DNA from 4 places in the Sphaerisporangium siamense genome. Region 1 is predicted to be linked to each of the others. Evidence: riboswitches for the same ligand, from Rfam matches in the RefSeq annotation. Region 1 holds a riboswitch; each other region holds the start of a gene.
The links. Region 1 has a riboswitch for cyclic di-AMP ahead of BJ982_RS17740 (coiled-coil domain-containing protein). Riboswitches for the same ligand answer to the same signal wherever they lie in the genome.
Positions count from the first base shown of each region.

Region 1 (5,226 bases):
CGGGCTTCGCCGCCAAGTCCGTGCGCCAGCAGGCCGAGAAGGAGGCCATCGCGCGCAGCGCCGCCGAACTGGTGCGCCCCGGCACCGCGGTCGCGCTGTCGGCGGGCACGACGACCTGGACGCTCGCCCACTTCCTGACCGACGTCCCCGAGCTGACCGTCATCACCAACTCGCTGCAGGTGGCCGACGTCTTCCACCGCTCGGGCAGGCCGGACCAGACCGTGGTGCTCACCGGCGGGGTGCGCACGCCCTCGGACGCGCTGGTCGGCCCGGTCGCGGTGGCCGCCATCCGCGAGCTGAACGTCGACACGCTCATGCTCGGCGTCCACGGCATGAACCTCAGGGCGGGCTTCACCACGCCGAACCTGCTGGAGGCCGAGACCAACAGAGAGCTGGTCGCCGCCGCGCAGCAACTGGTCGTGCTCGCCGACCACACCAAGTGGGGCACGGTCGGCATCAGCACGATCGCCAAACTCGAGGAGGCGCACGTGCTGATCAGCGACACGGGCCTGCCCGAAGACGCGCGTCCCCTCCTCGCCGACCAGGTGGGCGCGCTGGTGCTCGCCGACCCGCGCGAGGCGGCCGAGGCGGCGGCCCAGTGAAGCGCACGGTCACCCGCCTGGCGGACGGCAGGGAGCTGATCTACTTCGACCGGCGCGCGGACGCCGACCGCTCCGCGGCCGACACCCGCGACCTGCCGCCGCGTCCCCCGGCCTCGGAGCTGCGGCACGACCCCGTCCTCGACGAGTGGGTCGCCATCGCCGGGCACCGCCAGGGCCGCACGTTCCTGCCGCCCGCCGACCAGTGCCCGCTGTGCCCGTCCGCCCCGGGCCGGGCGAGCGAGATCCCCTCCCCCGACTACGACGTCGCGGTCTTCGAGAACCGCTTCCCGTCCTTCGGCGGGCAGGCGGGCGCGTACGAGGATCCGGGCGGGCTGAGCGAGGCGCGGGCGGGCGCCGGGCGGTGCGAGGTGGTGTGCTTCACCTCCGCGCACGACTCCTCCTTCGCCGCCCTCTCCCCCGCCCAGGTCGAGCTGGTGCTCGCGGCGTGGGCCGACCGCACCACCGAGCTGTCGCGGCTGCCGGGCGTGGAGCAGGTGTTCTGCTTCGAGAACCGCGGCGCAGAGATCGGCATCACGCTCACGCACCCGCACGGGCAGATCTACGCCTACCCGTACGTGACCCCGCGGACCCGGCGCATGCTGGCCTCGGCGGCGCGCCACCGGGAGCGCACGGGCGGCGACCTGTTCGCCGACGTGCTCGCCGCCGAGCGCAAGGCAGGGGTGCGCGTGGTGGCCGAGAACGAGCACTGGACGGCGTTCGTCCCGGCCGCGGCGCGCTGGCCCTTCGAGGTGCACGTCTACCCCCACCGGCGGGTGCCGGACCTGACTGCGCTGGACGCCGGCGAGCGGGCGTCGTTCGGCCCGCTGTACACCGGAGTGCTGCGGCGGCTGGACGGCCTGTTCGGCGTGGCGATGCCGTACGTCGCCGCCTGGCACCAGGCGCCGGTGCGCCAGGGGCGCGACCTGGCCTACCTGCATCTCCAGCTCTTCAGCGTCCGCAGGGCGGCGGAGAAGCTGAAGTACCTGGCCGGCTCGGAGTCGGCGATGGGCGCGTTCGTCAACGACGTGCTCCCGGAGGAGGCCGCCCAGCTACTTCGGACATCAGGTGATTTTTAGCGACATTTCGCCCCAAAGTCCCCACTGACCATGGTCAGGTACTAACATCCATCCATCACCGGCCGAAACAGCCGGTACGCCAAATCCCAGGCGCCTCGCCCGGGAACCGGGGACCCATAGGTTCTTGGGGTGAATCCACGTCCGTGGTAGGGCTGCTCCGGCCCGAACCCGTCAGCTAACCCGGTCGGCAGATGGAGAGGAGAGGGCTCTGCCCCCGAGGAAAGGCCGCCACGCCGGCGTGGCCGCAGCCGTTCTGGCCACGTTCACCACCGCCGGGCTCCTGCTCGGCACGGCGACGGCGGGCGCCGCGCCGAAGCCGTCCGAAAAGCAGCTGAAGGCGCAACTGGAGTCGCTCGGCAAGCAGGTCGACAAGCTGATCGCGCAGTACAATGCCAAGCGCGTCGCGACGGCCGAGGCCAAGGCCGCCGAGAAGGCCGCGCGCTCGCGCCTGAAGGACTCCGAGGCGGGCCTGCGGGCCGCGCAGGCACAGGTGGGCGACCTGGCCCAGCTCCAGTACCAGGCGGGAAACCTCGGCATGGCAGGCCAGCTCCTGTCCCCCGGCTACGGCGGCGCCGCGCTGCTCACCCAGCTCCGCGACGAGCAGGAGGCGAAGATCGCCAGGTTCGTGACCGTGCGGGAGGAGCGCAAGAAGGCCTCCGACGACGCCGCCCGGCTCACCGAACGGCTCCGCGCCGACATGACCGAGGTGAAGGAGCAGCGCGAGGAGGCCGAGAAGCTGATCGACCAGATCAACGACAAGCTGGACACGCTCGTGCCGACCGCGCCCGGCAAGAGGGCCAACGGGTCGTGGGCGCCGGAGCTGCCCTCGGGAGGCGAGAACATCACCCCCCGCATGCGGCTGATCCGCGCCGAGATCAAGGACCACTTCGCCATGCGGTTCCCGATCGGCTGCTACCGCGCCGAGAACTCCGGCGAGCATCCCCTCGGCCGAGCCTGCGACTTCATGCTCAGCTCCGGCGGCGCGATGCCGTCCGCCGCCCAGGTCGCGCTGGGCGAGCAGATCGCCGCCTGGGCGATCAAGAACGGCGGCAAGCTGGGCGTCAAGTACGTGATCTACCGGCAGCGCATCTACAACATGGGCTTCCCCGGCTGGCGCGCGATGGCGAACCGCGGCGGCATCACGGCCAACCACTTCGACCACGTGCACATCTCGATGTACTAGCCCCTCGGCCGGGCCGGCGGCCTCGGCCGGGCCCGCGGGGTCAGCCGGTGAGGCGGATCGGGGCGACGATGTCGGCGTAGACCAGCAGGCCGCCGACGACGAGCAGGATCGCGACCATCGCGTAGGTCAGGGGAAGGGCCTTGGCGATGTCGACGTAGCCCGGCATCGAGCGGCGCCGCACGCGGGCGTACCCGCGCTTGAGGCCCTCCCACAGGGCGCCCGCGATCTGGCCGCCGTCCAGCGGCAGCAGCGGGATGAGGTTGAACATGCCGATCGCCAGGTTCACGCCCGCCAGGAGCTGGATGAACGCGACGATCTTGCCTTCCATGGGCAGCGCGGACGCGGCGATCTCGCCGCCGATGCGGCCCGCGCCGACGATGCTCTGCGGGCTGTCGAGCTGACGCTCCGCCCCGCCGAAGGCGGCCTGCCACACGCCGACCAGGCGCTGCGGGAACTGCGACAGCGCGTGGGCGGTGCGGGCGGTGATGTCCCACATGGCGCCGAGGGTGTACCCGAAGCCCTGCTTCTCGACCACGCTGACCGGGGTGACGCCCAGGAAGCCGACGCCCTTGTCGACCTTGCCCGGCTCCGCGACGGAGGGGCGGTCCTGGGCGATGAGGCTGGTGGTGAGCGTCATGGGGGCGCCGTCGCGGCGGATGCCGATGGTGACCGGGCCCGCGCCGTGCGACCGGATGTAGCCGGTGGCGTCGTCCCACGTGCGCACCGGCTTGCCGTCGAAGGAGACGATGGTGTCGTTGGGCCGGAGCCCGGCGAGCGCGGCGGGGGTCGGCTTGAAGGTGGAGTCGCACTTCTGGCCCTTGGACTCCTGCGCCACGGTCATGACGCACTGCGACACCTTGGCCACCGTGGGCTTGGCGACCTCGACGCCGAAGCCCATGAACACCACCGCGAACAGGGCGAACGCGAGAAGGAAGTTCATGAGCGGCCCACCGAGGAAGATGATGAACCTCTGCCACCACGGCTTGCGGTACAGCACGCGGTTCTCGTCGCCGGGGCGTACCTCCTCCAGGGACGCCTGCCTGGCGGTCTCGATGAGCCCCTGCCACGGGCCGGTGGGCAGACTGCGCAGTTTGTTCGGATCGTCGGTGGGCCGGGGAGGAAGGGGACCGATCATGCGGATGTAACCGCCGAACGGAATCCACTTGAGGCCGTATTCGGTTTCGCCGCGCCGCCGGGACCAGACCGTGGGCCCGAAACCGACCATGTACTGCGTGACCTTCACCCCGAAGAGCTTGGCGGGAACGAGGTGCCCGAGCTCGTGCAGGGCAATGGACAAGGCCATCCCGAGGAAGAAGATGAGAAACCCGGCCACGATGAGCCAGCTCATAGACCTACCCCCACCTGCGGAGAAGACGGCTGCGGCGCGCAATGCCCTCTCCGAGCCTAACCGAACTCCGCGCGCACTCCCGCCGCACCGGGAAAACGGCATCAACGACCAAGCGTAGGAGTGACTTGCGCGGCGTGGACCGAATCGAGAGACTGCATTGACGGTCAGCAATCATCTAGACACCGTGGGATATGAACCGGCGAAGCGACATATGCCGGGTCTGTTCCTAAGCCACTCAAGGGAGCACCTTGATACGCATCCTGGTCGCCGAACATCTCCCGCTGGTACGGCGGGGCCTGGTTGCTTCGCTGAACGGGGAGAAGGACCTCATGGTGATCGCCGATGTCGCCTCCGGCGAGTACATCGTCCCAGCGGCGCTGGAACTCAACCCGGACGCGGCGGTCATCGACGTGGACCTTCCCGACGTGGACGGCCTCACCGCGGCCGCGCGCCTGTACGAGAAGGCCCCCCGGTGCAGGGTGCTGCTCCTGTCGGGCCAGCCGAACCCGGGGCAGGTCCGGCGCGCCTTCGCCGCCCACGCGCTCGGCTTCCTGAGCATCGACGTGGCGCCCGAGCACCTCGCCGAGGGCATACGCCGGGTCGCCGCCGGGCGCAAGGCCGTCGACGCCGACCTGGCCATCGCCGCGCTGGCCTCCGCCGACAACCCCTTGACGCCCCGCGAGCTCGACGTGCTGCGCATCGCGGCGCAGGGGGCGGCGTCCAAGGAGATCGCGGAGAAGCTGTACTTATCCGTGGGAACGGTCCGCAACCACCTGTCGCGCGTCATCTGCAAGACGGGGGCCCGCAACCGTGTCGACGCGGTGCGGATCGCCGTGGAGGCCGGCTGGCTGTGAGCCCGGCTCAGGGACGCCAGATGAGGATCAGCGCGCAGTCGTCGTTGTGCCCCGCCGACATGGAGTTGACCAGGGGCCGCGCGCCGTCGTAGAAGCCCGACGGCACCAGGCGCTCGGCCTCGCCGAGGAGGCGGTCGAGGCCGGAGTCGATGTCGCGCCCGGG
Region 1 is NZ_JACHND010000001.1:3,877,862-3,883,087, reverse strand. Features, by position in the region: gene BJ982_RS17750 (DeoR/GlpR family DNA-binding transcription regulator) at 1-602, shown strand, start outside; gene galT (galactose-1-phosphate uridylyltransferase) at 599-1,678, shown strand; cyclic di-AMP (ydaO/yuaA leader) riboswitch at 1,746-1,882, shown strand; gene BJ982_RS17740 (coiled-coil domain-containing protein) at 1,917-2,861, shown strand; gene BJ982_RS17735 (M50 family metallopeptidase) at 2,902-4,209, opposite strand; gene BJ982_RS17730 (response regulator transcription factor) at 4,458-5,063, shown strand; gene BJ982_RS17725 (PP2C family protein-serine/threonine phosphatase) at 5,071-5,226, opposite strand, start outside.

Region 2 (5,226 bases), 2.5 Mb from region 1:
AGTTGCCGCCGCCGCCCGGGACGGTGGCGACGTCCCACTTGCCCTTGAACGCGTCGCCCGCGGTGCCGGAGACGACGCCGAGCATCCAGCCGGGGCAGCCGAGCGTGGCGAACTGCGACTTCACGAAGCCGGTGTTCCAGGGGTCGGTGAAGTTCTGCAGCTTGGCCGTCAGCCCGGCCTGGCTGATCTTCTGGGTGAGGTCGAAGGCCGTCCTGACCGCCGGGTTGGTGCCGGCGATGAGCTTCTGGTCGCGGTCGAAGTAGGTGACGTTGCCGTTCTTGGCGGACTCCTGCGACAGCACCACGTTGTAGATGGTGTTGACGCTGTCCACGAACTTGGCGTCCTTGACCTTCGCCTGGAAGTTCTGGCCGGCCTTGATGAAGTCGTCCCAGCCGCCGCTCCACAGCTTGGAGACCTCGTCGCGGTTCGCCGGCAGCCCGGCCTTCTCGAACAGGTCGGCGCGGTAGCAGATGCTCATGCCGCCGACGTCGGTGCCGAGGGCGAACAGCTTGCCGTCGGCGGTGAGGCCGTTCTCCCACTTCCAGGCGGGGAAGTCGGCCTTGCGGGAGTTCAGCCCGTACTGGCCGAGGTCGGTGAAGAACTGCGGGCGCGCCTTGGCCAGGCCCATGCCGCCCTCGTCGATGCCCACGACGTCGCCGGCGCCGGTGCCCGACTGGAGCCACTGGAGCATCTGGGGCCAGTAGACGTTCTCGAAGCTGTCGGTGAGGTTGGTGTACTTGACCTGGACGTCCGGGTGCTCGGCGTTCCACTTCTCGACGGCGGCCTTGTAGCCGAAGTTGGTGCCGCCGCCGAAGGTCTGCAGCGTCAGGGTGATCTTCTCCGCCGGTGCGGCCGACGAGGTGCCCTCGGCGGCGGTGCCGCCGGAGGAGCAGGCTGCGGTGACGCCCAGCGCGGCGGCCATCGTCATCGCGGCGGCGAGCTTCCCGCCGCGGCGCGCCTTGTGGTTCATTCCGGACCCCTCTCGGTGGTTGCCCGTCAGTGGGAGGTGCATCGAGGGCCGGCCCCGATATCGGGCCCCGCGATGTGGCTGGAACCTCGTCCGTGGTCCCACGAGCGGTCTCGTGCGCGAGGTTGGGAGCGCTCCCACGAAGAGTCGCCGATCGGCGACACCGCCGTCAATACGTTGAAACAGAACTGTTACGCCGCGTCGGTCACCCGGCGGTGCGCCCCGGCCAGGCCCTGTTCGGGATGTTCTGGGAGCGCTCCCATAACGTGTCCAGAAAAGGCCGTACGGCCCGGCGAAGCGGGAAACGCCGGGCCGTACGGTCGGGGAGGACGGGCGCTCGCGGGAGGCGGGGCGCGCCGCTGGTGGTCATGGGGGCCGCCTCGCGGGCGGCCGGGGGCTCAGGCGGCGTAGTTGGGGTAGCCGTACCCGGCGACCGAGCCGGTCGTGCGGGTGCGGACCTCGACCTTGCCGTTGCCCGTGTTGCCCTCGACGGTCTTGATGGTGCCGTCGCCGTTGTCCTTGATGACGAACCCGACGTGCTCGATCGCGTCGACGCTCTTGGTGCCGTTCCAGGCGAAGAACGCGACCGCGCCGGGCCTCGGGGTCTCGCCGAAGCGGCCCTGCTGGGCGAACCACTTGGCGTGCGCGACGGTGTAGGCGTCCGAGCCCATGGTGTCCTGCATGCCGAGCTGGTCGCCGACCCAGGAGACGAACATGTCGCACCAGGGCGCGTTGGCGTAGGCGCTGATCGCGCCGCCGTCACGGGCGACGGTCTCACGGGCCCGCGGGCTCTCCATGTACCAGCGGTGGAACTTCGTGCCACCGCCGTAGGCGTTCTCGCTGATGCCGACCTGGCTCTCGGCCAGGGTCAGGAGCTGCTGCGCGGAGACGTGCCGCGCTCCGGAGGGCGCGCTGAGGCCCTCCGCCAGGCGGGCGGCCTCGGCGCCGGCGACCTTGGCGACTCCGGAGCCCCCGGGACCGGTGTCGGCGTTGGCGGCGAAGGCGGCGCCCGTCACGAGCTGGGCGGCCACCAGGCCGGCCAGCGCGAAAGACTTCAAGTGGTTCTTCGGGGCATCCTGAAGCCGATGTACGAACTTGTCGAAGTTGTCGGACATGGACAAAGGGAGACTCCTTCTTCCACGGCCGCCTACCGGGTTAGCTGACGGGTTCGGGCGTGGAAGTTCGCCCTACGGAGCGTCCGTGGGAATGGCGCCCCGATTCACCCCGGGGAGAGAAGTGGGTCCCCGGCTCCGCACAGGGCGGACTCGGCGGTGCACGCGCCGGCGGGAGAGGGATCTCCCAGAGGACCGGTCACGCTATGCAAGCTCCACGGCATGAAGAAGGCGTCCGATCCGGACGTTCCCCCGCCTGGAGTCCACCCACCGTAATACATCGGACAAACAGATGCAAACAGGACAAATCTCTGGTCTGGAGTGGGGATCGGGGACGCCAAGCGTCACGGGGCCGGTGATCGTGGGCCGTTCCCGACCCGCTCTTTACCTGCGACGATCCGCCCATCGTACGGATCCCGGCACCGGCCGCCGAGGGCACTGGGGCTGATGTGACCTGGGAGACACGGTGGCACGAAATGGATATCCGGGCGACATGGCGGCGGGAATGTCAAGGCGTCCCCGCAGGGGGTTGCCGGACGGCCCGGCGTCGCCTATGACGGAAGGGCGGGGACGCGTCCCGGCGGCCCCGCGTCTCACCCCCGAAGCCGGGAACGGAGGTGGTTCCCCCTTCTGAGGGACCCCGAGGGCGGATACGGCACCGGCCGGGCGGGTTCGGCCGCCGAGGGCGTTTCCTGTCATGCGAGGCTCCGGTGGCGTGTCGGGCACGATCCCGCGCCCGTTGCTCCAAACCTGGTCCAGCGGCCGTAAGACCGTGTTCATCGGTTGTTACCTCACGCGTCGCGTCACGCGGCTACCTTGCTTGCGTCGTGAAAGCGTCAATCCCCGGCGTGGAGAGGAACGGTCGAAGCCGCGTGCGGGAGCAGGGGTCGGCCGTCGCCTGGGTGGAGTCACCCCTCCAGTTGCTCTGCGCGGTCGAGGCGCGGCACGCCGGAGTCGCGGGACCGGAGATGCGCGTGGTCACCCGCGCCAAGCTCCCGGCCCTGCGCGTCACACGCGCCGAGCTCACCTCGCTCGACCTGCCGCCGGGGCTCACGATCGAGACCGCCGCCGGCCGTATGCCCCGCCCGGGGCGCCGCGCCGCCTGGGTGCTCGGCGACGCCTTCTCCGGCCGGGTGCAGCTCACCTCGCTCACCGCCCTGCCGTCGCGCCTCGTGCTGGTGGACGACGGCCTCGCCACGATCCGCGTCCTCGAACAGCTCACCTCCCGCGCCGGCACGTCCCTGCTGCGCGCCCGCGTCCAGGCCACCCCCTCGCGGCGCGTCCTCGGCCTGGCCGCCGCGCTGCGCCTGCGGGCCGCCGCACGCGCCGGGCGCCTCACCGTCTTCACCGCGCTGCCGGTCCCCGCCGACCTGGCCGCCGCCGTGCGCCGCCTCGGGGCCGAGCTGATCACCCACGACTTCGCCTGGCTGCGCTCCCAGCCCGCCGTCCGGCACCCCCGCCCCCGCGAGGAGACCGTCGTGCTCGGCACCTCGCTGGTGCGCAACGGGCTGATCCACCGCGACCGGTACCTGTCCTGGCTCTTCGCCCTGAAGGGACCGCTCGCCTACTATCCGCACCGCCGCGAGGACCCCGGCGACCTCGCCGCCGTCCGCGGCCACCCCGGCGTGACCGTGTACGACGGCGGCGTCCCCGTCGAGATGACCCTGCGGGACCTGCGTCCCGGGCAGCGCGTCCTCAGCCTCCCGTCCACGGCGGTGACCTCCTTGCGCGTCCTGCTGTCGGCACGCGGCGTCCCCGTCGAGACGGTGGACGTCCCCGACGACTGGTGGACGCCCTCCGCGTCGGTCTCGCTCCGATCACACCTCCAGATGTTCGCGCACGAAAGGGCTGCTCCTTGAGCCGGGTTCTCGCCGTGGCCGATTCCGATTCCTACCTGAAGTGGGCGGCGGGCCTGCTCGACCAGTTGCCGGAGGGGTGGTCCTCGACGCTCGCCGTCGTGCGCACCCCGATCGTGCCCTCGCCCGCCCAGATCGCGGCGGCCGTCAGCGGCACCCGCGCGGCCGGCGGCGAGCCTCCCGCGGTGGTCTCGGCGCGGGCCGTCCGGCGGCTCGCCGAACGGCTCAGGCCCGACGCCGTCCTCGTCGCCTGCACGGGCCCCGTCGTGGACGTCCTGGTCAGCGACGTGCTCGACGATCTCAGCCCGCGGCCGGTGTTCGTGTCCGGCCTGCCGGGCATCTCGATCCCCGCCACCGAGAAGGCGTGGATGTTCCGCGGCGGCTGCGACCTGTTCGTGGTCCACAGCGGGCGCGAGGTCGAGGAGTTCACCCGCATCGGCACGGAACTCGGCGCGTCCGGCGTCACGGCCCTGGCCCGCCTGCCCTACCTCGACGGGCTGCTGAAGACCGCCACCCCGGCCCACCCCGTCCCCCTGGACGCGGCGCCGTCCCTGGCCGCCTCGCTCGCCCTCGACCCGGTCACGCCGGCCGGGCGGCGGGTGGTGTTCGCGACGCAGGCCAAGGTGCCCAAGCGCCGCGAGGACCGCGAAAGCGTCCTGCTCGCCCTGGACGGGCTCGCCGCCGCGCGGCCCGACCTCGACGTGGTGGTCAAGCTGCGCGCCCTCACCACCGAGCGCCAGACCCACAACGAGCGCTACCACTACGAGAGCCTGTGGGCGTCCCTGGAGGCGGCCGGGGCGGTGCGGCCGGGGGCGGTGCGGTTCGCGGTGGGGCCGATGCACGAGCACCTGGCCGAGGCGGCGGGCTTCGTCACGGTCAGCTCCACGGCCGCGCTGGAGGCCATCGCGGGCGAGGTGCCGCTGCTGGTGCTGTCCGACTTCGGGGTCAGCGCCGAGATGATCAACCTGGTGTTCGAGGACAGCGGCTGCCTCGGCTCCCTGGAGGACCTGGCCCGGGGCGAGTTCCGGCGGCCCACGGCGGCCTGGTGCGACGCCAACTACTTCCACGACCGCGCCGCGAGCGACTGGATCACCCGCCTGGACGCCCTGGTGGAGCGGGCCCGCACCACCGGCCTGCCCCCGGTCAGGCCGCTCCTGGACGGCCCCGCCCACGCCGCCGCCCGCCGCCGCGCCCGGCTGCGCGTCGAGCTCCCCCCGAACGTCCTGCGCGCGGGCTACCGCGCCAGCCGCCGCATGCGCCGCTACCTCAAGGCCCTCCGCTAGTGCCGTGA
Region 2 is NZ_JACHND010000001.1:6,377,778-6,383,003, reverse strand. Features, by position in the region: gene BJ982_RS29205 (ABC transporter substrate-binding protein) at 1-970, opposite strand, end outside; gene BJ982_RS29200 (CHAP domain-containing protein) at 1,366-2,082, opposite strand; cyclic di-AMP (ydaO/yuaA leader) riboswitch at 2,097-2,248, opposite strand; gene BJ982_RS29195 (hypothetical protein) at 2,952-3,938, shown strand; gene BJ982_RS29190 (DUF6716 putative glycosyltransferase) at 3,953-5,218, shown strand; gene BJ982_RS29185 (ATP-binding protein) at 5,215-5,226, opposite strand, start outside.
Region 2: linked by a shared signal. The riboswitch ahead of BJ982_RS29200 (CHAP domain-containing protein) and the one ahead of BJ982_RS17740 (coiled-coil domain-containing protein) in region 1 are both predicted to bind cyclic di-AMP.

Region 3 (5,226 bases), 3.2 Mb from region 1:
GCAGATGGCGCGGGCAGTACGTCTGCCGGAACGCGCCTTTGATCACGTTTCCCGCCACGACCCCCGCGACCACCATGAGGGCGCCCGCGATCCCGAGGGCCAGCGACGGCCCGGGGCGCGCGGCGGGCAGCAGCAGCCCGAACGGCGTGCACACCACCTCGCAGGCGATGAGGGCCCTCGCGCTGCCGAGGCGGCGCGCGATCGAGGTGGCGAGGACGGCGCCCGCGACGCCGCCGAGGCTGGTGGCGGCGATCAGGCCGCCCGCCGTCCCGGCGCTCAGGCCGACGTCGCGCACCAGGAAGACCACGAGGATGGCCTGGTAGCCGATGAGGAACAGGTTCGACACGGCCCCGAACAGGGTCATGACCCGCAGGTAGGGGTCGCGCAGGACGAACCGCGTGCCCTCGCCGATCTGCCGGAGCAGCGTGGCGGTCTCGCGCGCCGGGGCGGCCGCCTCGCGCGTCCGCATCGCCAGCAGGCAGGCCGCGGAGATCACGAAGGTGGCCGCGTCGGCGATCAGGCCGGCGACCGCCCCGAACGCCTGGGCGGCCAGGCCGCCCGCCCCCGGGCCCGCGACCTGGGCGGCCGACTCGCCGCCCTGGAGCTTGGCGTTGCCCTCCCGCAGGTCGGCCGTGGCGACCACCGAAGGCAGCAGGACCTGGTAGGCCGTCTGGAAGAACACCTTGGCGGTGCCGGCGACCAGGGCCGCGGCCATCAGGTGGCCGATGGTGAGCACGCCCAGCCACGCGGCCACCGGGACGCTGCAGAACGCCAGCGCCGAGACCACGTCGCAGGCCAGCATGACCGGACGCCGGGGCAGCCGGTCGACCCAGGCGCCCGCGGGCAGGCCGATGAGCAGCCACGGCAGCCACGCCGCCGCGGCCAGCACGCCCACGGCCAGCGCGTCGGCGTGCAGCGCGGTGACGGCCACCAGGGGCATCGCGACGCTGGTCACCGAGCTGCCGAAGGCGCTGGACGTCTCGCCGATCCACAGCAGGCGGAAGTCGCGCTCGCGCAGGAGGCCCCCGACGCCGCGGCGCGCGGGGGAGCGGCCGGGCGGCCCGGGATGCGGGGATCGCGCGTCCAGGGCGCTCATGGACGCCCCGGGACGCCGAAGGCGAACAGGAACACCGGGTCCCTGGAGGCGCCGTCGTCGGGGACGTCACGGGCCGCCCAGCGGTCGAACAGGGCGACGACCTCCCGGCTCACCTCGGCGAGCTCGGCGGGCGTCAGCCGCAGCCACTTGTCGGCGGAGAACGGCGCGTTGTCCCAGGCCGCGCGCTCGTCCTCGGTCATGGCGTAGTAGGCGCGGACGATGGCCACGTGGTGGTCCAGGTTGAGCGATTCGGCGGCGCCGGCCACGGCGGCGGAGGCGGGGTCGGACTCGAAGTCGCGGGTGGACCACCGGAGCGAGGCCGACACCAGGCGCCACCAGCGCTCACGCCGGTCGCGGGCCAGCTCGGGGGCCTCCTCGACCAGTTCGCCCGAGGCGAGGACCCGCAGGTGGTGGCTGACGTTGGCCACGGCCTGGCCGGTGTGCTCGGCCAGCATGCTGGCGGTGCAGGGCCCGTAGACCTTGAGCGCGTCCATGAGACGGCGCCGCAGGGGATGGGCCAGGGCGGCCAGCACGCGCGAGTCGGTGATCTGCCGGACGTTCTCGTTCTCCATGGGCCCCACGCTGGCATGAGCAACATGCCTTGCGCAACAGACATTGCTAAAGAACTCTTGCATATTGACATCTCTGGAGAGGCCCGCAACCGCCGATCCGGCCCGTCCAAGATCAAGACTTGTGTGACGGATGTGACGGATGTGACGAAGGGCGGGCCATGTTTCCGGCTATGTGAGAGGAATCACATTCGGGTAACAGAGGGCATTGATATGCAGGCGTTATCGGTTAGTGATCAGTCGTAATGATCTACGTTTCGTTGACCCACCCTTTGCTGGAATTTCGCAATCTGTGTAGCTTCTGGGCCGCGGCGAGCAACGCCATGCCGTCGCGAACGAGGGCCGGTCCGCAAGATCGGCCGACGTACCACCCATCCATTCGGCCGTCGTCGCCGGCACATGCCGGCGAAACCGGGAACCCCACAAGGAACCCACACCGCGGCGGCCTGCCGAATCCGTGCGGCAAGGAGCACGGAGCCGGGGACCCAATTGGCCTTCCAGCCGGAAGGCCGGGGGTGAATCGGCGCCCCGCGCGCCGTAGGGCTGCTTCCATGCCCGAATCCGTCAGCTAACCCGGTAGGCGTAAGTGGAAGATTCTAGGAGCGATCCTGTCCAGCACCACCCCTAGCCCCCGCCTGCCCCGAATCGCCAGGTTCTCCCTCGGCGGCGCCGTCCTGACCGTGACGGCCTCCGTCGCCCTGGCGACCCTGCAGGTGCCGGCGGCGGACGCCGCCACGCCGGTCACTCCCGTCGTTCCCCCGGTGGCCTCGGCGGAACCCGCGGCGACCACCCAGAGCGAGTCGGCGGCGACCACCACGGGCTCCACGGCCGCGAAGACGTCGAAGACCAAGAAGACCAAGAAGACCAAGCTGAGCAAGGCCGCACGGCAGCGCGTCAAGGCGCGCACCGCCGTGGCCGTGGCCAAGAGGCAGATCGGCGACCCCTACCGCTGGGGCGCCACCGGCCCCGGCGCGTTCGACTGCTCGGGTCTGGTCCTGTACTCCTGGCGCAAGGCCGGGGTCAAGCTGCCCCGTGTCACCGGCGCGCAGTACCGCGCGGTGCGCAAGAAGGTCTCGTGGAAGCACCTCCAGCCGGGCGACCTGATGTTCTTCCGCGGCCTCGGCCACGTCGGCATGTACGTCGGCCACGGCAAGATGATCCACTCCCCGAACAGCGGCTCGCGGGTGCGGATCGACAAGCTCAACGGCTACCGCAAGGGCAGCTTCGTCGGAGCCGTCCGCCCCGGCGCGTGACCGGTCCGGGCCCGCGCTGAGCGCACCGGACCGAAGGCCCCGTCCCCCTCACCCCTCGCGGGCGGACGGGGCCTTCGCGTTCCCGGCGCACGCGACGCCCGGCGGCCCTACCGGACCGCGAGCAGCACGCTCCAGGTCTCAGGGCCGACGATCGCGTCGACCTCGACGCCCGCGGCCTGCTGCAGCCGGCGGATGCCGGCCGCGTGCTCCGCGGTGAAGGCGTCGTCCCCGAGGCCCTCCAGCCCCGTGGTGTCCCGGGCCAGCATCAGGTGATGCATCGTCCGCACGTGCTTGCCGTGGTCGCCCTCGTGGAGCGTCGGAAGCTTCTCCACCATGGCCTCCGTCCAGTTGTAGGCGGGATTCCAGAATCCGGCGATGTCGGCCGCGCCGCGCACGGTGCGGACGCACCTGTCGCTCACGTTGCCCTCGATGGTCTGCAGGCGGCCGTCGCCCAGGTTGACCTCCACCACGCCCACGTGGTCGATCGCGCCGATGTCGTTCGATCCCTGGTGGTCGACGAACATGATCGCCCCCGGGCGGGCGTGCTCCTTGATCTGGGCCACCGTGCCCGTGTGCCAGCGGCCGAGCCGCAGGCCGTCCTCGGCGTGCCAGACGGTGTACGCCCGGTCGCCCTCCGGCAGCACCGCCTTCCTGTTGCCGGACTCCCGGGCCCAGTGGGTGACCGCCATGTCACACCAGTGGGCCGTCAGGAACTCCGAGCCGTTGCGCGAGGCGTAGTCCTCGGTGATCTGGTTCGGACGGCCGCTCATCCCGAGGTCCATGCGGGCCTCCTGGAGCATCCTCTCGGCCTCCGTGACCATGGTCCTCGGCAAGCCTTCGTAGACGCCGGTCTCCTCGTTGAGGTGGTAGCCGAGACCGATGAGGACCTCCTCCTCGTCCGGCTCGGTGGGCCCCCACGGGGGCTGGTCGACGTTCTCCTGTACGAGCTCGTACTCCGTTTTGATCTTGGCCTTGCTCATGGCCGGCCTCCACGGGTCGTGACGCGCCCCCTGACGCGGAATGTGGTCGATGATCCGCAGCCGTCAGGCGTGCACGGCCGGACGCCTCAGGCGATCCGCCGGGGCCCTTCCCGGCCCGGGCGGCTTCCGGCCGTCCAGGACTGCCCGGCACGCCCGTCAGATCGCGCCTCCGAGGACGAGGACGTGCCCACAGGGAGTGTTCCCGCCGTCGCGCGTGCCTCACCCCGTCCCGGAGCCGCGCCCTCGGGGGCGCGTTTCAGGGGCGGGGCGCCCGGTAGATTGCCCGCATGCGCGTCGTCCGGCTGGGGGCCTCACTGGCGGGCCTGCTGGCGGCCCTGAGCGCGCCGACGGCCGCTCCGGCGCTCTGGGGCGCCCTCCCGGCCGCGCCCGGGGCCTCGGCCGTCCTCGCGGCCCCGCCCGCCGCCACTCCCGACCCGGAGAGCCTCGCGCGGGCCGCGGTGGCCGGGCGCCCGGAGATCTGGGCGGGGGCGAGGATCGTCACGGGGGAGCGCGCCGTAGTGCTCGCCGCGGCACGGGCGGGCGCCGCCGAGACGGCCGACCTGGCCCGCGGGGCCGACCGGGCCGCGCGTGCCGTGGCGCGACTGGGCGGGCCGGTGCGGCCGCTGGTACTGCTGCCCGGCACCACCGCGCAGGCCGCCGCGCTCGCCGTGCCCGCCTCGGTGCGCGGGCTCGCCGCGGTCGCGGCGGCGGACCGCGTGATCGTCGAGCCCGCCGCGTACGCCCGGCTCAGCGACGCCGGGCGCGACGTCGTCCTGGCCCACGAGCTCACCCACCTCGCCACCGGCGCGGCCACGGACGCCCGCACGCCGAAGTGGCTCGTGGAAGGCTTCGCCGACTACGTCGGCTACCTGGACTCGGGCATCCCGGTGCCGACGGCCGCCGCCGAGCTGGCCGCCGAGGTCCGCGCGGGCCGGCGCCCGGTCGCGCTGCCGGGCCCGGACGCCTTCGCCCCGGGATCGCCGCGCCTGGCGCAGGCGTACGAGGAGGCGTGGCTCGCCTGCCGGTATGTCGTGGCCCGTTACGGTGAGCGGGCCCTTGTCGCCCTCTACCGTGAGTTCAGCGGGGGCGGCGCGCCGGGCGCGCTTCCCCGCGTGCTCGGAGTGAGCGCGGAGCGGTTCACCGCCGCCTGGCGCGCCTACGTGGTGGCGGAGCTGTCGTGACCGCCCGTCGCAGGCGCCGCGCCAGGGGCCGTGACCGCGGGGCACGGGAGAAAGGCTGGTATTGGTGGCGGAGCTGACCGAGGAGACCCGCCCCGGCAGGCGCGTGCGCGCGGCGGGCGCCGCGCTCGTGGCGCTCGGCGCGGTCAT
Region 3 is NZ_JACHND010000001.1:7,031,073-7,036,298, reverse strand. Features, by position in the region: gene BJ982_RS32085 (MFS transporter) at 1-1,096, opposite strand, end outside; gene BJ982_RS32080 (ArsR/SmtB family transcription factor) at 1,093-1,668, opposite strand; cyclic di-AMP (ydaO/yuaA leader) riboswitch at 2,103-2,263, shown strand; gene BJ982_RS39950 (C40 family peptidase) at 2,346-2,918, shown strand; gene BJ982_RS32070 (CHAP domain-containing protein) at 3,026-3,898, opposite strand; gene BJ982_RS32065 (peptidase MA family metallohydrolase) at 4,186-5,079, shown strand; gene BJ982_RS32060 (M48 family metallopeptidase) at 5,144-5,226, shown strand, end outside.
Region 3: linked by a shared signal. The riboswitch ahead of BJ982_RS39950 (C40 family peptidase) and the one ahead of BJ982_RS17740 (coiled-coil domain-containing protein) in region 1 are both predicted to bind cyclic di-AMP.

Region 4 (5,226 bases), 700 kb from region 1:
AGCGGCCACGCCGACGAGGCCGCCAGCGACCTCAGCCGGGTGTCCGCGCTGCTCAGCGACGCGGTCGCCTCCGGCGAAGGCGATCTCGGCGAGGCGCTCCGCCCCGTCTACGTCGCGTACCTGTCCAAGCATCCGGACGCCTGACCAGGCGTCCGCCGGCTCTAGGCTCCTGCCATGGCATCGGTGAACGTTGAGCGAACAGACGGCGGCTTCGTGGCGCGCAACGCCCGCGGCGCGGAGGTCGCCATGGGCGGCGGCGACGACGAAGGGGTCTTCACCCCCGTCGAGCTCCTGCTGGCCGCGGTGGGCGGCTGCAACATCGTCACGGTGGAGCCCCTCACCGCCCAGCGCGACCATCGGCTCGTGCGCCTGGCCATGACCGTCCAGGCCGACAAGGCCGAGTCCAACCTGCTCGGCACGATCACCATCACCTACGACGTCGAGCTTCCCGAGGGCGACGACAAGGCCGACGAGGTGTACCGCGCGGTGGCGCGGCGGGTGCACGAGAAGTACTGCACCGTGAGCCGCACCCTCCAGGAGGGCGTCGAGGTCGCGCTCGAACTGCCTGAATAGCCGCCTGCGCCTCCGGGTCCATCCGTACCCGGTCAACCCCTGGGACTCTGACCGAATCTATACCCTGCGATGACGAGCAGCTCAGGCCCCGGTATGTAGTGTTAAGGCAGGTCACAAGGGATGCGACCGGCATCCTGCGGGGCCTGCGAGATCTTTTCTGAAAGGACGCGGTGGGGGACCGCGTCCGTCAGCGGGACCGCCCGATGCGTTTGGGGGAAGGCATCGGCGCCGGACCGTTTGAGATCGGGGCCGGGCAGGCGGGGGACTGCCCGGCCCCGACACATGTCCCCACCTTTCGCCCCCGTGCCCCCTCGCCGATCCCCGTGGACCCGACGTGGCCGTCCTCTCGCGCGACGGCATCCCGGGCACGTGACGGCGTCCTCCTCTTTACTTACCGTCTTTACCCCCCGCGCCCCTGGAGCGGCGCGGGGGCGGTGCGGGTTACCGGCAGAGGATGCCCGAAACGCGAAGTTCGTGGTCAAGAGGTAGATCTTCTAATACTTTTGGGGGATAACGTTGGCTTTGTCCTGACTAAGTGGGTAAGGTCTTAACCCAAGACGGGCGGTGACCTGGTCTTCAGCCCGAAGGCCGCCGCCCGCCGTCGAGTCTCCAAGGCCGTACGTGGCCGAGGGGAGCCGGGGACCCACGTCCTTTGGGGTGAATCCGCGCCAGCGGTAGGGAGCTACTCCAAGCCCGAACCCGTCAGCTAACCCGGTAGACGTGATTGGAGAGGAGACCGAGTGGAGCACCCCACTCCGCGGAGCCCATTCCCCGGGCTACCATAAGCCCCGGATCTTCGCCGTCAGAAGCGGCGGACAAGTCGGCTCGTAGCAGCCGTCCACCGGGCGACACCTTCGCGCTCGCCCTCTGTGACGTCGTGGCGAGAACGCCACAGCCCTACTTGCACCTGCTTGCACCACACGGAACGCGCCGGCCCGGCGATGGGCGCACTGCCCCGCCGGCCCCCTGAGTGACAGCGCTTTCCACCCCCGTCCCGGCGCGGCCCGGAGTGCGGCCTTTGTCTTCTGATGAAAGATCCGATCTCCCCATGACTTCTTTCGCTGTACCCCCTAACTGGCGACCGATGTCCTGTATCCTCGGCGCCTGCCTCGCAGCCACCACCGCCTTCGGCGCCACCACCGTCGCGGCCCACGCCGACGACGCCACCCCCACGCCCGCCGCGACCGTCCAGGTCGACAAGCCCATCCTGCTCAAGGGCTCCACCAAGGCCTCCTACTTCTGGGACGACGCCTCCGGGCGCATGGGCGACACCGGTCTCCCCGCCATCGGCAAGCCGATGCAGAAGGGCCTGTTCGCCAGCCCGAGCTGGCCGCTCGGCACCGAGGGATACGTGTTCTACAAGGGCAAGAAGGCCCCCTTCTTCATCGGCGACCGCGGCCCGGGCATCCCCTCCAACAACGGCGTGATGCTCGACATCGACGGCAAGACCTTCGCGGAGCTGACCGGCGGCGCCTTCAGCGACACCACGCTCACCGTCAAGGGCTTCGACGCCGGCCACATCAACGTCGAGTACGTGATCACCAAGTGGGGCGACGGCGTGGGCAAGAAGAACTACCCGGTCCCGTTCTCCACCGGCGCCTGGGGCGTCCGCGACGCCAAGCCGGCCTCCCCGCCCCCCACCCCCGTCACCCTCGCCGGCGAAGGCAACTGACGCCCCCCGAGACCGTGGAGCCCCACGCCGGCGGGGCTCCCCGTGAGGCACGGCTACGCCCGCCCGCCCGATGTGCGGAGCCACGCGGGGACTGCTAAAGTCGCCGTAGCCGAATGCGCCGCTAGCTCAGTTGGTTAGAGCAGCTGACTCTTAATCAGCGGGTCCGGGGTTCGAGTCCCTGGCGGCGCACAGGAACAAACCCCAGCTCGGGTGCTTCGAGCTGGGGTTTGTCATGTCTTCTCTAGCCCTTGGGCCAGTGGCCCGCGAGGCGGGCGATCCGCAGGCCCGCGTGCAGGTCCAGGCGGAGCGCGCTGTCGGTGATGTCGTAGCCGACGATCTCCCTGATGCGGTCCAGCCGATAGTAGAGCGTGCTGCGGTGGACGCTCAGCCGGCGGGCCGTGCCCTGGATCTCGCCGCCGCACTCCAGATACGCCTCCAGCGTCCCCGCCAGCTCGACCCCGTGCGGCGATGCCAGGAGCCGCTGCACCGCGACCGGAAAGTCCTCCGGGGTCAGGCGTTCCAGCGGTAGCTGCAGCAGCAGCCGGTCGAGCCCGAGATCCGCCCAGAAGACCCGTTTGCCGTACCGCTGCGGGTCGAGCCGGGAGGCCCGGCAGGCGAGCCGCGCCTCCCGATAGGAGTCGACGGCCTCCGCCAGCGAGGGCTTCACGCTCCCCACCCCGGCGACGATGTCCTCCAGCCGAGGCCCGAAGAGCGCCCGGTCGAGCCTTTCCCGATTGACCGGACGGGGAAAGAGAACGACCCCGTCGAGCCCGAGCGTGGCCCCGACGATCTTCACGGTCGTGGCCCGCGCGGTGAATTCGAGAGTCGCTTCCACGGCCAGCCGGACAAGCGATCTCGGAAGCGTGTCCGGGGCCTGGCAGACGAGCACGGAATATTGGTCGACGTCCTCGATGAGCCCTTCCCTTACCAGGGTTTCCGCTGCCTGCCGCCGCCCCGCCGGCGAATCCCCGAGAAGCGCGGAAAGCAGCAGCTTGGAATGCTCCGTACGGTGCCTGAGGTCGGAGATCCGCAGGGCCATCAATACTCCGATCTCGGTGGCCGCGGATTCGAGCAGACTAAGATCGTCCGCCGTCGGCTCCCGATCTTCGACATGGTAGACATAACCCACCAACTGCCTTTCATGCCGGAGCGGCAGAACCACGCGCGGCCCATTCTCCCCGTCGTCCTTCAACCGCACCGGACGCGTGGCGGCCCACAGCTGGTACTCCTTCACCAGGGCGTCCGTGAGGGGGCTGGCCGACTCCGCCAGCAGCCTGGCGAGGCGCCCCCGGCGGGTGGCGTTGTCATGGATGCTGTACGCCACCAGCTTCAGGTCGCGGTCGAGCACCACCAGCGCGACGCCCAGGCGGTCAGCCAGATCCTGGAGCTTGTCGTCAAGGCTCATCGGCGGTCCTCTCCCTCCGACACATGGTCTGATCCCGCCGGTGAACCGGCGACAGATCGTCCGAAGCGCGTCCGCGTGCCGCCCGTCTACGGTTACCGATATAGCACATCCACGCAAGGTGTGGAGTGAGGGCGGCGACGCCGTCGCCGCGCCCCCGGCCACGGCCGACCCCCGCCACCGCCCGGGCGATACGGCGAATACTCACACCCGCTGATCACGCCTGCGCGAAAACACTCGGCCCATGCTGAGCGAATTCCGTGCAGGATTGGGAAGGAAACTGATTCACGTGGCCGAAACCACTGAGCGGACCGTTACCACCAACGGCTATTCCACGTTCTTTCTGGACTCCGGTGACGAGGGTAAGGAAGCCGTGATATTGCTGCACGGTGGCGGCCCCGGTGCCAACGCCGCGTCGAACTGGCGCGGGTTCATCCCGGCCCTCTCGGACGATTACCGGGTCCTCGCCCCGGACCTCGTCGGCTACGGCCGTACCGACCACCCCGAGGATATGCCCGGGAGCCTCATCGGCTGGCTGCGCATGCGCGTGGACCAGGTGCTGGCCCTCATGGACGCCCACGGCATCGAGCAGGCCCACCTGGTCGGCAACTCGATGGGCGGCGCCCTCGCGATGCACATGGTCATGGCGGCCCCGGAGCGTGTCCGCAAGGTCTCTCTCATGGGCAGCGCGGGCGGTCACTCGCAGCCGACGCCCGAGGTCATGCGGATGGTCTCCTTCTACAAGGATCCCACGCTCAGCGCCCTGGAGAACCTGACGAAGTGGTTCGTCTACGACGAGACCGGGCTCGGGGCGTCGATCGCGGCCATCGCCGAGGAGCGCCACAAGGAGATCATGCGGCCGGAGATCCGCCGCTCGTACGAGCGTTTCTTCTCGTCCTCCCCCGCCGAGGCCGCCGTGCCGCCGTCGGCGCTGCGCCGGATGGCGCACCCGTTCCTCCTCGTGCACGGCCGCGAGGACCGGTTCGTGACGCCCGACTCCAGCGTGTACCTCCAGCAGCACCTGCCCAACGCGGAACTGCACATCTTCCCGCAGTGCGGCCACTGGGTGCAGATCGAGCGGGCCGGCGCCTACGCGGTCCTCCTCCGGAACTTCCTCAAGGCAGCGAACTGACCGTTAGGAGCCAGACAGATGGACATCAAGCAGCTCGGATACCTCGGCCTGTCCGCGCGCGAGCCGGACGCGTTCACGACCTACGCCACCGACATCCTCGGCATGCAGCGGGTCGCGGGTGAGGACGACACCACCCACTTCCGCATCGACGACCGCCACCACCGCATCACCGTCGAGGCGTCCGACCGTGACGGCGGCGCGTACTACGGCTGGGAACTCGCCGACGCCGACGCGCTCCGCGCCGCGATGGACGAGCTCAGCGACCACGGTGTCATCGCCCGGCAGGCGTCGCAGCGCGAGCTGGAGATCCGCCGCGTCGCCGGAATGGTCCACTTCCTCGACCCGGCAGGCAACCGCGTCGAGCTCTTCCACGGCGCCACGAGCGGTGAGGGCGAGTTCACCTCGGCCCGCGACGTCGAGCGCTTCATCACCGGTGAGCTGGGCCTC
Region 4 is NZ_JACHND010000001.1:3,177,487-3,182,712, forward strand. Features, by position in the region: gene BJ982_RS14635 (hypothetical protein) at 1-144, shown strand, start outside; gene BJ982_RS14640 (OsmC family protein) at 175-573, shown strand; cyclic di-AMP (ydaO/yuaA leader) riboswitch at 1,180-1,310, shown strand; gene BJ982_RS40405 (hypothetical protein) at 1,658-2,245, shown strand; tRNA gene BJ982_RS14650 (tRNA-Lys) at 2,361-2,434, shown strand; gene BJ982_RS14655 (helix-turn-helix domain-containing protein) at 2,487-3,650, opposite strand; gene BJ982_RS14660 (alpha/beta fold hydrolase) at 3,937-4,779, shown strand; gene BJ982_RS14665 (VOC family protein) at 4,798-5,226, shown strand, end outside.
Region 4: linked by a shared signal. The riboswitch ahead of BJ982_RS40405 (hypothetical protein) and the one ahead of BJ982_RS17740 (coiled-coil domain-containing protein) in region 1 are both predicted to bind cyclic di-AMP.